One region of the Sporosarcina beigongshangi genome, then DNA from elsewhere that is predicted to be linked to it. Evidence: a T-box and tRNA genes for the amino acid it is inferred to sense, from the RefSeq annotation. Region 1 holds a T-box; the other holds one or more tRNA genes.

Evidence for each region. A T-box is a leader RNA that pairs with one kind of tRNA and senses whether it is charged. The one in region 1 lies ahead of serS (serine--tRNA ligase), so its partner is inferred to be a tRNA-Ser.
Region 2: it encodes a tRNA-Ser, which carries the amino acid that the T-box ahead of serS (serine--tRNA ligase) is inferred to sense. The anticodon was not compared.

The regions. Positions count from the first base shown of each region.
Region 1 is NZ_JAWLIR010000058.1:1,692-7,707, forward strand. It holds gene R2B77_RS17000 (deoxynucleoside kinase) at 1-439, opposite strand, end outside; gene R2B77_RS17005 (deoxynucleoside kinase) at 426-1,073, opposite strand; gene tadA (tRNA adenosine(34) deaminase TadA) at 1,300-1,803, shown strand; gene serS (serine--tRNA ligase) at 1,914-3,191, opposite strand; T-box leader at 3,262-3,482, opposite strand; gene R2B77_RS17020 (NUDIX hydrolase) at 3,565-4,137, opposite strand; gene pdxS (pyridoxal 5'-phosphate synthase lyase subunit PdxS) at 4,204-5,070, opposite strand; gene pdxR (MocR-like pyridoxine biosynthesis transcription factor PdxR) at 5,151-6,016, shown strand, end outside.
Region 2 is NZ_JAWLIR010000057.1:824-6,839, forward strand. It holds gene recR (recombination mediator RecR) at 1-446, opposite strand, end outside; gene R2B77_RS16950 (YbaB/EbfC family nucleoid-associated protein) at 458-778, opposite strand; gene dnaX (DNA polymerase III subunit gamma/tau) at 801-2,552, opposite strand; RNA gene ffs (signal recognition particle sRNA large type) at 2,768-3,034, opposite strand; tRNA gene R2B77_RS16965 (tRNA-Ser) at 3,163-3,255, shown strand; gene thrB (homoserine kinase) at 3,355-4,278, opposite strand; gene thrC (threonine synthase) at 4,278-5,336, opposite strand; gene R2B77_RS16980 (homoserine dehydrogenase) at 5,339-6,016, opposite strand, start outside.

The sequences.
Region 1 (6,016 bases):
TTTCATCCAGCGAGCCTTCCAAATAGACGAGCAAAGTGGGATGTGGGAAATAAGGTGTCATCACCATTGCTTCAAACAAATTCGTATACGTTTCATAGTCAACAGGATCCATCGTACCCTTTTCCTGATGCATTTTCGCAAAAATCCCTGTATCCTCATAAATCGAACGGTCTTGGATAAACCCGCCACCATATTCAAAAATACGCTTCTGCTCTTTAAAACGCTCTGCCAAGAAATAGATTTGTAAATGGAAACTCCATTTGTCAAAGTCATCATAAAAACGATCAAGATACGGGTTCTGATCGACATTTTCAAAGGATGTCCTAAAATTCAGCGCATCTGCAAGTGCCTGCGTCATCGTTGATTTTCCAACACCAACCGTCCCGGCAATAGTAATGACCGCATTATTAGGAATACCATATTTTTCACGTAAGTTCATTCAAAGCTGCTCCTTTTTGTATCGTTGCATCAACGGTATCTAAAATGAATTGCAAATCCTTAGCATTATTCACGAAGTCTAGCTCATCTCCATTGAATCGAAGCACAGGAATTTCAGGATGTGCCGTTTCAAAATAAGTGATGAACGTCTCGTAGTCTTCCGATAGTTGCTGCATATAAGCGGGATCCATATTTTTTTCAAAATCACGACCGCGCATATCAATGCGCTTCATAAGCGTATCTAAACTTGCATGCAAGTAAACGATAACGTTCGGTACAGGCATGTCCTGCGTTAAAATTTTATAGATTTCTTCGTACTTCGCATACTCTTCAGGGATCAATGTACGTTTCGCAAAAATAAGGTTTTTAAAAATATGATAATCAGCAACAACTGATTTCTGTTCAACTAAAATTTCATTTTTAATATCACTAAGCTGTTTATAGCGATTACAGAGAAAAAACATTTCGGTTTGGAAGCTCCATTCCTCAATGTTGTTGTAGAATTTATTTAAAAATGGATTTTCATCCACAATTTCTTTTAGCTGATGGAATTGCTGTGTGTCTGCGATGGCTGTGGAAAGTGATGTTTTTCCAACACCAATCGGCCCTTCGACCGCTATGAACGGAACCGACATCGGAAATCCTCCTTCATCATACAAATAGGTAATGCTCCTTATTTTATCATACGGAGGGAATGAAAAATAGAGTGATTACAATGAAATGATTCACGTGGAACAATTTTAACTTTATTCAGCAAATACTTTCTTTAGGAATTTATCGAACAGACTCGATAAAAATCTGGGCCAAATTTGCCGAGGAGTATTTGATTCATGCTACACTACTTTCAAGGAGTGATGTGGGATGATTACATTTGAAAAAGATCGACGATATATGCAACTAGCCATAGAAGAAGCGATGAAGGCGCAAGCAATTGGGGAAGTGCCAATCGGCGCAATCATTGTATATAACGACCAGGTCATTGCGCGTGCTCATAATTTACGGGAAACCACACAAAATGCCGTCACCCATGCAGAACTATCTGCCATTCAAGAAGCCTGTCAGGAAATCGGGAGCTGGCGACTTGAAGATACAACTTTATATGTCACACTCGAACCATGCCCAATGTGTGCAGGTGCCATTTTACAATCCAGAATTCCGCGCGTTGTTTACGCTGCTCGTGATCCAAAGGGTGGTTGTGTAGATTCGCTATACCGTCTGTTGAATGATCCACGATTTAATCATGAATGTGATGTAGTAGAAGGTGTGTTAGCAGATGAATGTGGGGAGATGCTGACAGCATTCTTTAGAGCTATTCGAGAACGGAAAAAGCAAGCAAAAAAAGAGGCGGCGCAGAAAGTCGAATGACTTCAGCGCACGCCTGGGCCTACAGGATGTAGGTCATGCAGTGGGAAAGGATTAAATTGCATCCTTCCTTGTTGCGACACGATGTCGCGACCTTAGACTACGTTCCTTATTTACTTCGTAATAACTTCTTTTCCACCCATATACGGGCGCAACACTTCAGGAATAACAACAGAACCGTCTTCCTGCTGGTAATTTTCAAGGATTGCCGCTACTGTACGACCAATCGCCAAGCCACTACCATTCAATGTATGCACATATTCAGGTTTTGCACCTGCTTCACGACGGAAACGGATCTGCGCACGACGTGCTTGGAAATCTTCAAAGTTTGAACAAGATGAGATTTCACGGTAAAGATTCTGTGTCGGAATCCATACTTCAAGATCATACTTTTTCGCAGCCGTAAAGCCAAGATCTGCTGTACACATTTTTAACTTACGATACGGAAGCTTTAACAACTGCAACACTTTCTCTGCATGTCCTGTTAATTTCTCCAGCTCATCATAAGAATCTTCCGGTTTCACAAAACGAACTAGCTCCACCTTGTTGAACTGATGCTGACGGATCAACCCACGCGTATCACGACCTGCAGACCCTGCCTCTGAGCGGAAGTTTGTGCTATACGCAGCAAACGCAGCTGGAAGTTGTGCACCATCCAAAATTTCATCTCGGTAAAAGTTCGTAACAGGTACTTCAGACGTTGGAATTAAGAAATAATCCTCTTCTTGAATAAGAAACGCATCTTCCTCAAACTTCGGAAGCTGTCCTGTCCCCGTTAAGCTCGCACGATTTACCATGTATGGAGGCAGCATTTCCTCATAGCCATGCTCATCCTGGTGTAAATCCATCATGAAGTTTATCAATGCACGCTCTAAACGTGCACCCATTCCACGGTAAAAGACGAAACGACTTCCCGTCACTTTTGCAGCACGCTCAAAATCAAGCAAGTTCAAATCCGTACCGATTTCCCAATGCGGTTTCGGTTCAAATTCAAATACTGGGAGCTCTCCCCAAGTAGCCATTTCAACGTTGTCGTCCTCGCTATCGCCAACAGGAACACTCTCATGTGGGATATTCGGAATGCGCATCATAATGTACTCAAGTTGTTCCTCTACTTGGCTCAGTTCCTCGTCGAGTTTTTTAATGTCATCTCCAACCGCGCGCATACGTGCAATTAATTCCTCTGCATCCTCTTTATTGCGTTTCATTTCCGCAACTTTTTGAGATACTTCGTTACGTTCTGCTTTCAGCACTTCTACTTTCGCAATCAATTCCCTGCGCTTTTCATCGAGACCACCGAACTTATCGAAATCTGAAAGATCTTCCCCACGTTTTGCGAGCTTCTCTTTTACCTCATCGAAATTGGCGCGAACTTTTTTAATATCAAGCATGGACAATTCCTCCTTAAAATATTGACGATGATGGATTCTAGGCAATAAAAAAAGCCCCCAAATCCCCTATAAAAGGGACGAGAACTACCCGCGTTGCCACCCAAATTGACCGGACACTTATTGTCCAATCCACTTCATTGAAATAACGGCTCAAGCACCGGCATAGGCTTACTTATTCGTTCGGCCCAGCTACTCAGGAACGGATTCACAAGTGTTTTTACCGACTCCCACCACCCGTCGGCTCTCTTCAAAAAAAACGTGCTTGCTACTACTCTCCATCATCGTCTCCTATTTGCAATTACAAATACCTTACTACAAGAACAGCATTTTAGCAAGTCGTACGAAATAAAATTGTATACGCTTCCATCGACTCTCATTTCAGTAATCGTGCAACTTGTTCAAAATAAGTTCGTTCATGCGGTACAAAATCAACCAAACCAATTTCTAACACCGTTCCATCAAAAATATTGGTGCATACTACTACTTCAGTTTCAATCAAAAAAAGATTCCTCAATTCCTGTCTTTTCACAGCATGAACACTTGCTACTTCCTCTTGTTGCAGTAAAAATTCACTTGGCTGATAGGTTGAATGATATAAAAATACATTTGCGAATTCACGGTCAATAAAGCCCGGTAATTCGATGACATCCCGTATAATGCCTTTTGCATCTATCCTTTTCATATCTACCGCTAAGCCCAGTTCCTCCTCCACTTCACGAATCCCGTCCATCACTGTCTCAGTCGCCAAAATATGCCCAGCAGCCGTAATATCAAATAAACCTGGGAAATCTTTTTTCACAGCACTTCTTTTTTGAATATAAACAAACTCATCATCCACTAGCCAGCAATGAAACGTTTCATGCCATAAGCCTTGCCGGTGCACTTCATCCCTGTCGGCTTCTTTTACATATGTATAGCTTTCATCAAAAACTTTTAATCTTTCCACGCCTATCACCTCCATTTTAGTATACAAAAAAACGAAGGATGATTCCTCCGCTTTCAACTAAGTAATTTACTTACCACGTTCCGACATACGTTCTTCTGCCTGAAGTGTACCCATTTCCAAACCTTTCATTGGCGTACCGATATCTTTGGAAAGCTCACCGATTAGTTGATAATCTTTAAAGTTTTGCGTTGCTTGAACAATCGCACGTGCAAACTTCTCAGGGTTTTCGGATTTGAAGATTCCTGATCCTACAAATACCCCATCTGCGCCAAGTTCCATCATCAATGCAGCATCAGCAGGTGTTGCCACGCCACCTGCTGCATAGTTGGTGACAGGAAGACGCCCATGTTTTTTAATGGCCAATAAAATTTCATACGGTGCGCCAAGATCACGTGCTTCCGTCATAATTTCATCCTCATTCATATGAACGATCCGGCTCACCTGTGCATTCACTTTACGAAGATGACGTACGGCTTCAACAATATTGCCCGTACCTGGTTCACCTTTCGTGCGAAGCATTTTTGCACCTTCACCAAGGCGGCGAGCTGCTTCTCCAAGATCACGCGCTCCACAAACGAAGGGTACGTTATATTGGCTTTTCAGCAAATGATATTCTTCATCCGCCGGTGTTAGTACTTCACTTTCATCAATATAATCGACGCCCAGTGCTTCCAGTACATGCGCTTCAGATATATGACCAATCCTAGCCTTTGCCATAACCGGAATCGATACCGCCCCTTGTACTTCTGTAATGATGCGTGGGTCTGCCATACGTGCGACACCGCCTGCCGCCCGTATATCCGAAGGTACACGTTCCAATGCCATTACAGCAATTGCACCTGCGGCTTCCGCAATTTTTGCCTGTTCCGCATTAATAACATCCATGATGACACCGCCATATTGAAAATTCATTTTTACCTTCCCCCTTTTCATATTATTCAGTATAATGGATTATGACCTTATTAAAATAGTCAGTACTGTATATATTGAAAGGGTCAGATAGGATGATAAACATGGATATGTTGTTAATTAAGTTAGAAAAAAATCAAAGTGTTCCATTATACGAGCAGATTTATGACCAAATACGTCGTGATATTACCAATGGAAAATTACCCATCGGTATGAAGCTCCCATCTAAACGTAAACTTAGCGATTTTCTAAATATTAGCCAGACAACTGTCGAATTTGCTTATTCACAACTTCTAGCGGAGGGGTTCATTTCATCAAAACCCCGAAAAGGATATTATGTACAAGCCATTGAAGAACTTGCCTATGTTCAACCTGTAGAACTCACCGCGAAGTCCATCCATCGAAAAAAAGAAGAGGTGTCCATCGATTTTTCGCCCGGTAAAATTGACACAGAATCATTTCCATTTACACAATGGCGGAAATATGCCAAAGATGTCATCGATGAATCATCACAGAATCTCCTGCTCCTAGGGCATCCGCACGGCGATAGCCAGCTACGCCAAGAAATTGCCCGCTATTTGTACCATTCACGCGGCGTCGATTGTACGCCTGAACAAGTAATCATAGGCTCTGGAACAGAACAACTCATGCCACTCGTCATCCGGATTCTTGGTAAACACGCGACTTATGCCATCGAGGACCCTGGTTATCCACTCACGCATCATGTCTTTTTCCACAATGACAGAAAGGCAATTCCGATTACAGTCGATGAAGAAGGGATGGATGTACGAGCACTACAACGCTCTAGAGCAACCGTTGCCTACGTAACGCCCTCACATCAGTTCCCAACCGGTACTGTCCTTTCTGCGGCTCGCAGGACCGCTTTAGTAAACTGGGCTTCAGCGCATGACGAGCATTTCATTATCGAAGATGATTACGATAGCGAATTTCGTTATACGGGCCGCCCCAT
Region 2 (6,016 bases), on a different contig from region 1:
CCTTCAATTGTAGGATTCGTAGCTAAAATTAACTCTTCAACCGTTTCATCCTGAAGACGTGTTAATAAGGAAGGAACATTGATATCTTCCGGACCGATTCCGTCCATCGGAGAGATTGCTCCGTGAAGAACATGATAAAGTCCTTTATAATCCCTCATCTTCTCCATAGCTATTACATCTTTTGGATCCTGCACGACACAGATCATCGAACCATCACGGCTTTTATCCTGACAAATATGACAAGGATCGATATCCGTAATATGTCCACAAACCGAACAATAACGTAAATTCCTTTTAGCGTCGACGAGTGCTTTTGCAAAGTCCAACACTGTATCTTCCTTCATGCTTAACACAAAAAATGCCAGTCGACCCGCTGTTTTGGGGCCGATACCTGGCAATTTCATAAAACTATCAATTAGTTTTGAGATTGGTTCAGGATAATGCATCGATTTTCCTCCTAGAACATTCCAGGTAGGTTCAATCCTTTCGTGAATTGACCCATCGTAGAGTTCGTTAATTCTTCAGCCTTCGCCATCGCTTCATTAGTCGCAATGACAACAAGGTCCTGTAGCATTTCAACATCTTCTGGATCTACAACAGACGGATCAATAATCACATCAACAACTTGCTTATCACCAGATACGATGACTTTCACCATACCGCCGCCTGCAGCTCCTTCAAGACGCTTTTCACCAAGCTCCTCTTGCGCCTCAGCCATTTTCTTTTGCATTTTCTGCATTTGCTTCATCATACCCTGCATATTTCCCATACCACGCATATTCGTTTCCTCCTCTTATTTGTTAGTCGTCATAGACTTCTATGAATTCCTTGCCAAAAATCTTTTCCGCCTCTGTTACAATTGGATCTGTATTCTCCTGCTCGGCTTCCTTCACAAATGACAGCATATCTTCAGCCGCCGCCTCTTCCGATGATTCCTGCGGTTTAGCCAACCCACTTTTCTGGATAAACTCTCCCCGCACCTTCAACCAGCCTTCCTCAGGAACATAGACAACTTCATAAGCCTTGCCAGTTCGTGAACGCAAAGCATCTGACAAGCCTGATCGTAACGATGGATTTTCAGATGCCATCAGGCAATGAATTTCATATTTGAATTTTAACACAAAAGCATTCTCAGATGCCGCCACAGGCTCCGTTTCTCCAAGAAGTGCAGCATGTGATTTTTGCATCGTCTGCATCATCCCCGCCCACTCTTCTCGAATTGTTTGGATATCCTGTTTTGTCGCTGCTCTTAATACTTCGTTTATCTTACCCGTTGGAACCTTGAATGACTGCGATGATTTAGAAGCATTTTTTCGTGGCTGCGTAGCTCTCTCTGCAGTCCCTTGTACACTTACTCCACTAGCAATTTGTTGTTGCATATTTGCAATGACCCGCTCTAGCTCCACTACTTTCTGTGCAAGCCCTGTATCAACGACCTCATTGCTACCAGCCAATTGACTAGGACCACTATCAAGGTGAATCATTTTCAATAACGCAGACTCAATATACACTTTTGCATGATTGGAGAATCGCATCTCCTGCTGAGTTTTCGCCAGTATATCTATAAAAGAATAGAGGATGTCTGGATTAAATCTTTGCGCCATTTCTCCAAAACGCTCATCCCCTGATACGAGCTCCAGCAAATTTTTCAAATCTGGGGCTGTTCGAAGAAGAAGTAAATCCCTAAAGAAGGTGATTAAATCCTCCGCTAGCCTTGATACATCTTTCCCCTCCGCAATTAAGCGGTCGAGTAGTGAAAGTGCCACCCCAGCATCTTTACTGAGCAATGCTTCCGCCAATTGATGAAAGATGTCCTCACTAATCGAACCTGTGACGAGTAAAGCGTCTTCAACAGTCAACCGATCCCCACTAAACGATACAACTTGGTCAAGCATACTCAGTGCATCACGCATTCCACCCGAGGCAGCCTGAGCAATTACTTTCAACGCACCTTCGTCAAACTCGATGCCTGTATCTGCTAGCACAACTTTCATCCGTTCGATAATATCAATCGGTGTAATTGGCTTGAAATCAAAACGCTGACATCTTGAGATGATTGTCAAAGGCAGTTTATGTGGTTCCGTCGTTGCTAGGATGAAGACAACATGTGACGGTGGTTCTTCGAGTGTTTTCAATAGCGCATTGAATGCCGAGTTTGAGAGCATATGCACTTCATCAATAATATACACTTTAAAACGTGCATTCGACGGGGCAAATCGGACTTTCTCAATAATATCCCGCATTTCCTCTACACGTGAGTTCGAGGCTGCGTCGAATTCAATCACATCTGTATTCGAACCTTCTGTAATGCTTAGACATGTTGGACATTCATTGCACGGTTCTTTCGATGGACCATTTTCGCAGTTCAACGCTTTTGCAAATACTTTTGCAGCACTCGTCTTCCCTGTCCCCCTTGGACCAGAGAATAGATAAGCATGCGTCGTCTTATTATGAAGGAGGGCGTTCTGCAGTGTTTGTTTCACATGCCGCTGTCCAGACATCTCAGCAAATGATTGGGGGCGATATACACGATAAAAAGCTTGATAAGCCAACAGTTCTTCCTCCTTTTGACGCCATGCAATAATATTTCTAGTATAACACAAACACCCCGGCTAAATCTTTTTTAAATCAATCAATTACACCTCAGCGCAATTCAAAATTTGTGACATCCGCCGGAAGCTTTATTTTCTTTAGCAAGAACTGAAGTTCTTGCTAAAGAAAAAAAACTCGCCCCCAAAAACGGACGAGTTGAATTATAAAATTAAAGCCGTGCACCTTCCTCTGACAGCCGCACATAAGCGTTACTCCTGTCGCCAGCTCGGTCTAGGCGACCCCGCGGCACATGAAAAAGTCCACTTAATGCTGCTTCCTTCCGGACCTGACATGGTTCATGGGTTTCCATTGCGCGGGACCCAAACGTCAACACTACGTGCAAAAGGCAGACCCTACAATACGGGCAGCCTCGAGAAGGAATTCAGTCTTGCTAGAGCGGATTGCAAGTGATAGGGCACCGCTACCTCCCCACCTAGCACGGCATTTCTTAGTATACTCATTGTCTCGTAAAAAATCAAATATTTATCCATGAAATTATTGCAATTATTTTATATTAAACAAACTGTTGACAGCGTAATCTAAACATGATAAATTGAATTTTGTTGATACGGAGGTATACCCAAGTTCGGCTGAAGGGAACGGTCTTGAAAACCGTCAGGCGGGTTCAACCGCGCGGGGGTTCGAATCCCTCTACCTCCTCCATATTTTCAACTTAGCGCATAAGTTTGGAGATTGAATTCGTTATTTGATAGCGAATTTTTATTTTGGACATTTAGTTAAAACCACAAGAAGCAGACCGATTTAACGGGCTGCTTCTTTTTTTACGTCTATTTTATTAACCTTAGAGCCAGCAACAGAAGGCTGAATAGCCATGCAATTATAATATGGGAAGTCAGCTGCTAGTTTCTCAGCTATCCCACCCTCTTCACCCTGCTTTACAGCAATGAAGACCGATGGACCTGCACCACTAATCGTCATGCCATATGCACCATATTCATGACAAGCTATGCGAATCTGCTCAAAATCGGGAAACAAGGACTTGCGATACGGTTCATGAAAAACATCTTTCTCCATCATTTTGCCCGCCGTTTCCCAATCTCCACGTGCAATAGCCGCTGTCATAACACTACTCGCAGCACTTCCTGCAATCGCCACTGCATGCGGCAACTGTTCAGGAAGAAGTCCTCGCGATTCTTCCGTTGGCAATGCTTTTGGTGGCACAAGCATCACTACGCCTATTTTTGGTTCTGGTAGATGGATCACATCTATCTCAGTACCATCAAAATAAGAAATAGTTACCCCACCTAACAAAGCAGCTGATACGTTATCTGCATGGCCTTCTAGTTCACTACCGATTAACACCTTGTCCTTCGAAGTGAGTTTCAGCTCCAGCAGCTGATTCGCAATTTCAATACCTGCCGCAATCGCCGTTGCACTACTTCCAAGCCCTTTGCCGAGCGGAATATCCGACTGGACATTAAGCTTATGCGAAGGCGCCGTCTGTCCATAGCGTTTCGCCACATACTGAATCGTCGTCACAATCAAATTATCTTCCCCGCTTGCCAACCCTTGGTACTCTTTACCTTCATATTGAACAAGCCAAGCCTTTGCCGGCTTAACATCGACCTTCATATACAAAGCGAGCGCAAGCCCAATACTATCAAATCCTGGGCCAAGATTGGCCGTCGTAGCGGGTACGACGACTGAAAAATTGGCTACCCCCATTACTTTACTCCTTCTTTCAATTCATTCAACAATGCGTCGAATTGGTCTCGTGACAGCAATGACTTCTGTTCATTCACCATAATTGCCGTTTCGGGATCCTTCAGGCCGTTACCTGTTAGCACACCAACAATCGTTGAACCTTTTTCAATCAATCCTGCATCCAGACGCTTTTTAATACCTGCAATCGTCGCACATGATCCCGGCTCAGCAAAAACACCTTCCGTTGAGGCAATCAAGCTGTAAGCCTCCAAAATTTCTTCATCTGTTACCGACAAAATAGCTCCATTCGATTCTACAAGTGCATCCTTTGCCAATTGCCAGCTTGCAGGATTACCAATGCGGATAGCCGTCGCCACTGTTTCTGGATTTTCAAATACACGGTCATAGACAATTGGTGCTGCCCCGTCTGCCTGTACACCAAGCAACGATGGTAAAGCAGTTCCTTTTCGCTCTGCGTATTCTTTAAAGCCTTTCCATGCCGCGGAAATATTGCCTGCGTTCCCTACCGGTAATGCAAAAATATCCGGCACTTTCCCAAGCTGCTCAATCGCTTCAAATGCAATCGTCTTCTGGCCTTCCAGACGGTATGGGTTAATGGAATTCACAACTGCCACTTTTCCTTCGCCAGCCTCTCGAACCATATCAAGCGCCACGTCGAAGTTACCCGCAATCTCCACAATTTCTGCTCCATACATTTTCGCTTGCGCCAATTTTCCAAGCGCAATCTTTCCTTCAGGAATGACGACAATCGTCCGCATCCCTGCACGTGCACCATATGCCGCCGCAGATGCCGATGTATTCCCTGTCGATGCACAAATAAGGACTTCTTTCCCTTCCTCTTTTGCCTTCGCAACCGCCATGACCATCCCGCGGTCTTTAAAAGATCCCGTTGGATTCGTTCCTTCCGTTTTCACGTAAAGATTAATGCCCCATCGTTCAGACAAATTCGTTAGGTGAATGAGGGGTGTATTCCCTTCCTGCAGCGTCAATGCCGGTGTTTTCTCTGTCACGGGCAACCATTCTTTATATTCGTCAATCAATCCATTCCATCTTCTCATCATTATTCCCCCTCAACTCGGTAATGGCTTAGTACGCCAATGACCTCTGGTGTTTGATTTAATTCAGTTACAATATTTAGATGTTGCTTACGAGAAATTTGATGTGTGATAAAAATCAAATCCGCGTCAGCCCCTGTTTTATCTGGATGCTGGATTACCGTCGCTAAACTCGCACCATGACCACTATAAATCGCCGTTAGCTTCGTCAAGACACCTACTTCATCCCTAACATGAATACGATGGAAGTAACGTGCAAACTTATTCTCATCGCTTTTCACTTTACGCTCATATTGCGGAGCATGTGGCCTTTTCCCATTCACGCCAAGCAATAGGTTACGACATGCCGCGACAATATCTCCTGTGACAGAAGTTGCAGTTGGTAATGAACCAGCTCCCGGTCCATAGAACATCGTCTCCCCAACCGCATCACCATAAACGTATACCGCGTTAAATTCATTATTCACTGATGCCAAAGGATGCGAGTTTGGAAACAGAACCGGCTCAACCGCTACTTCAATACCGTCTGAATTCTTCTTAGCAGCCCCCGCCAACTTCACTGTATAACCAAATTGTTCCGCAAGCTCCAAGTCACCGTCACGGATTTCTTTCAGTCCTCTGACGAATACATCCTCCAAACGGACTTCTGTCGAGAATGCCAGTGAAGCTAAAATAACCATTTT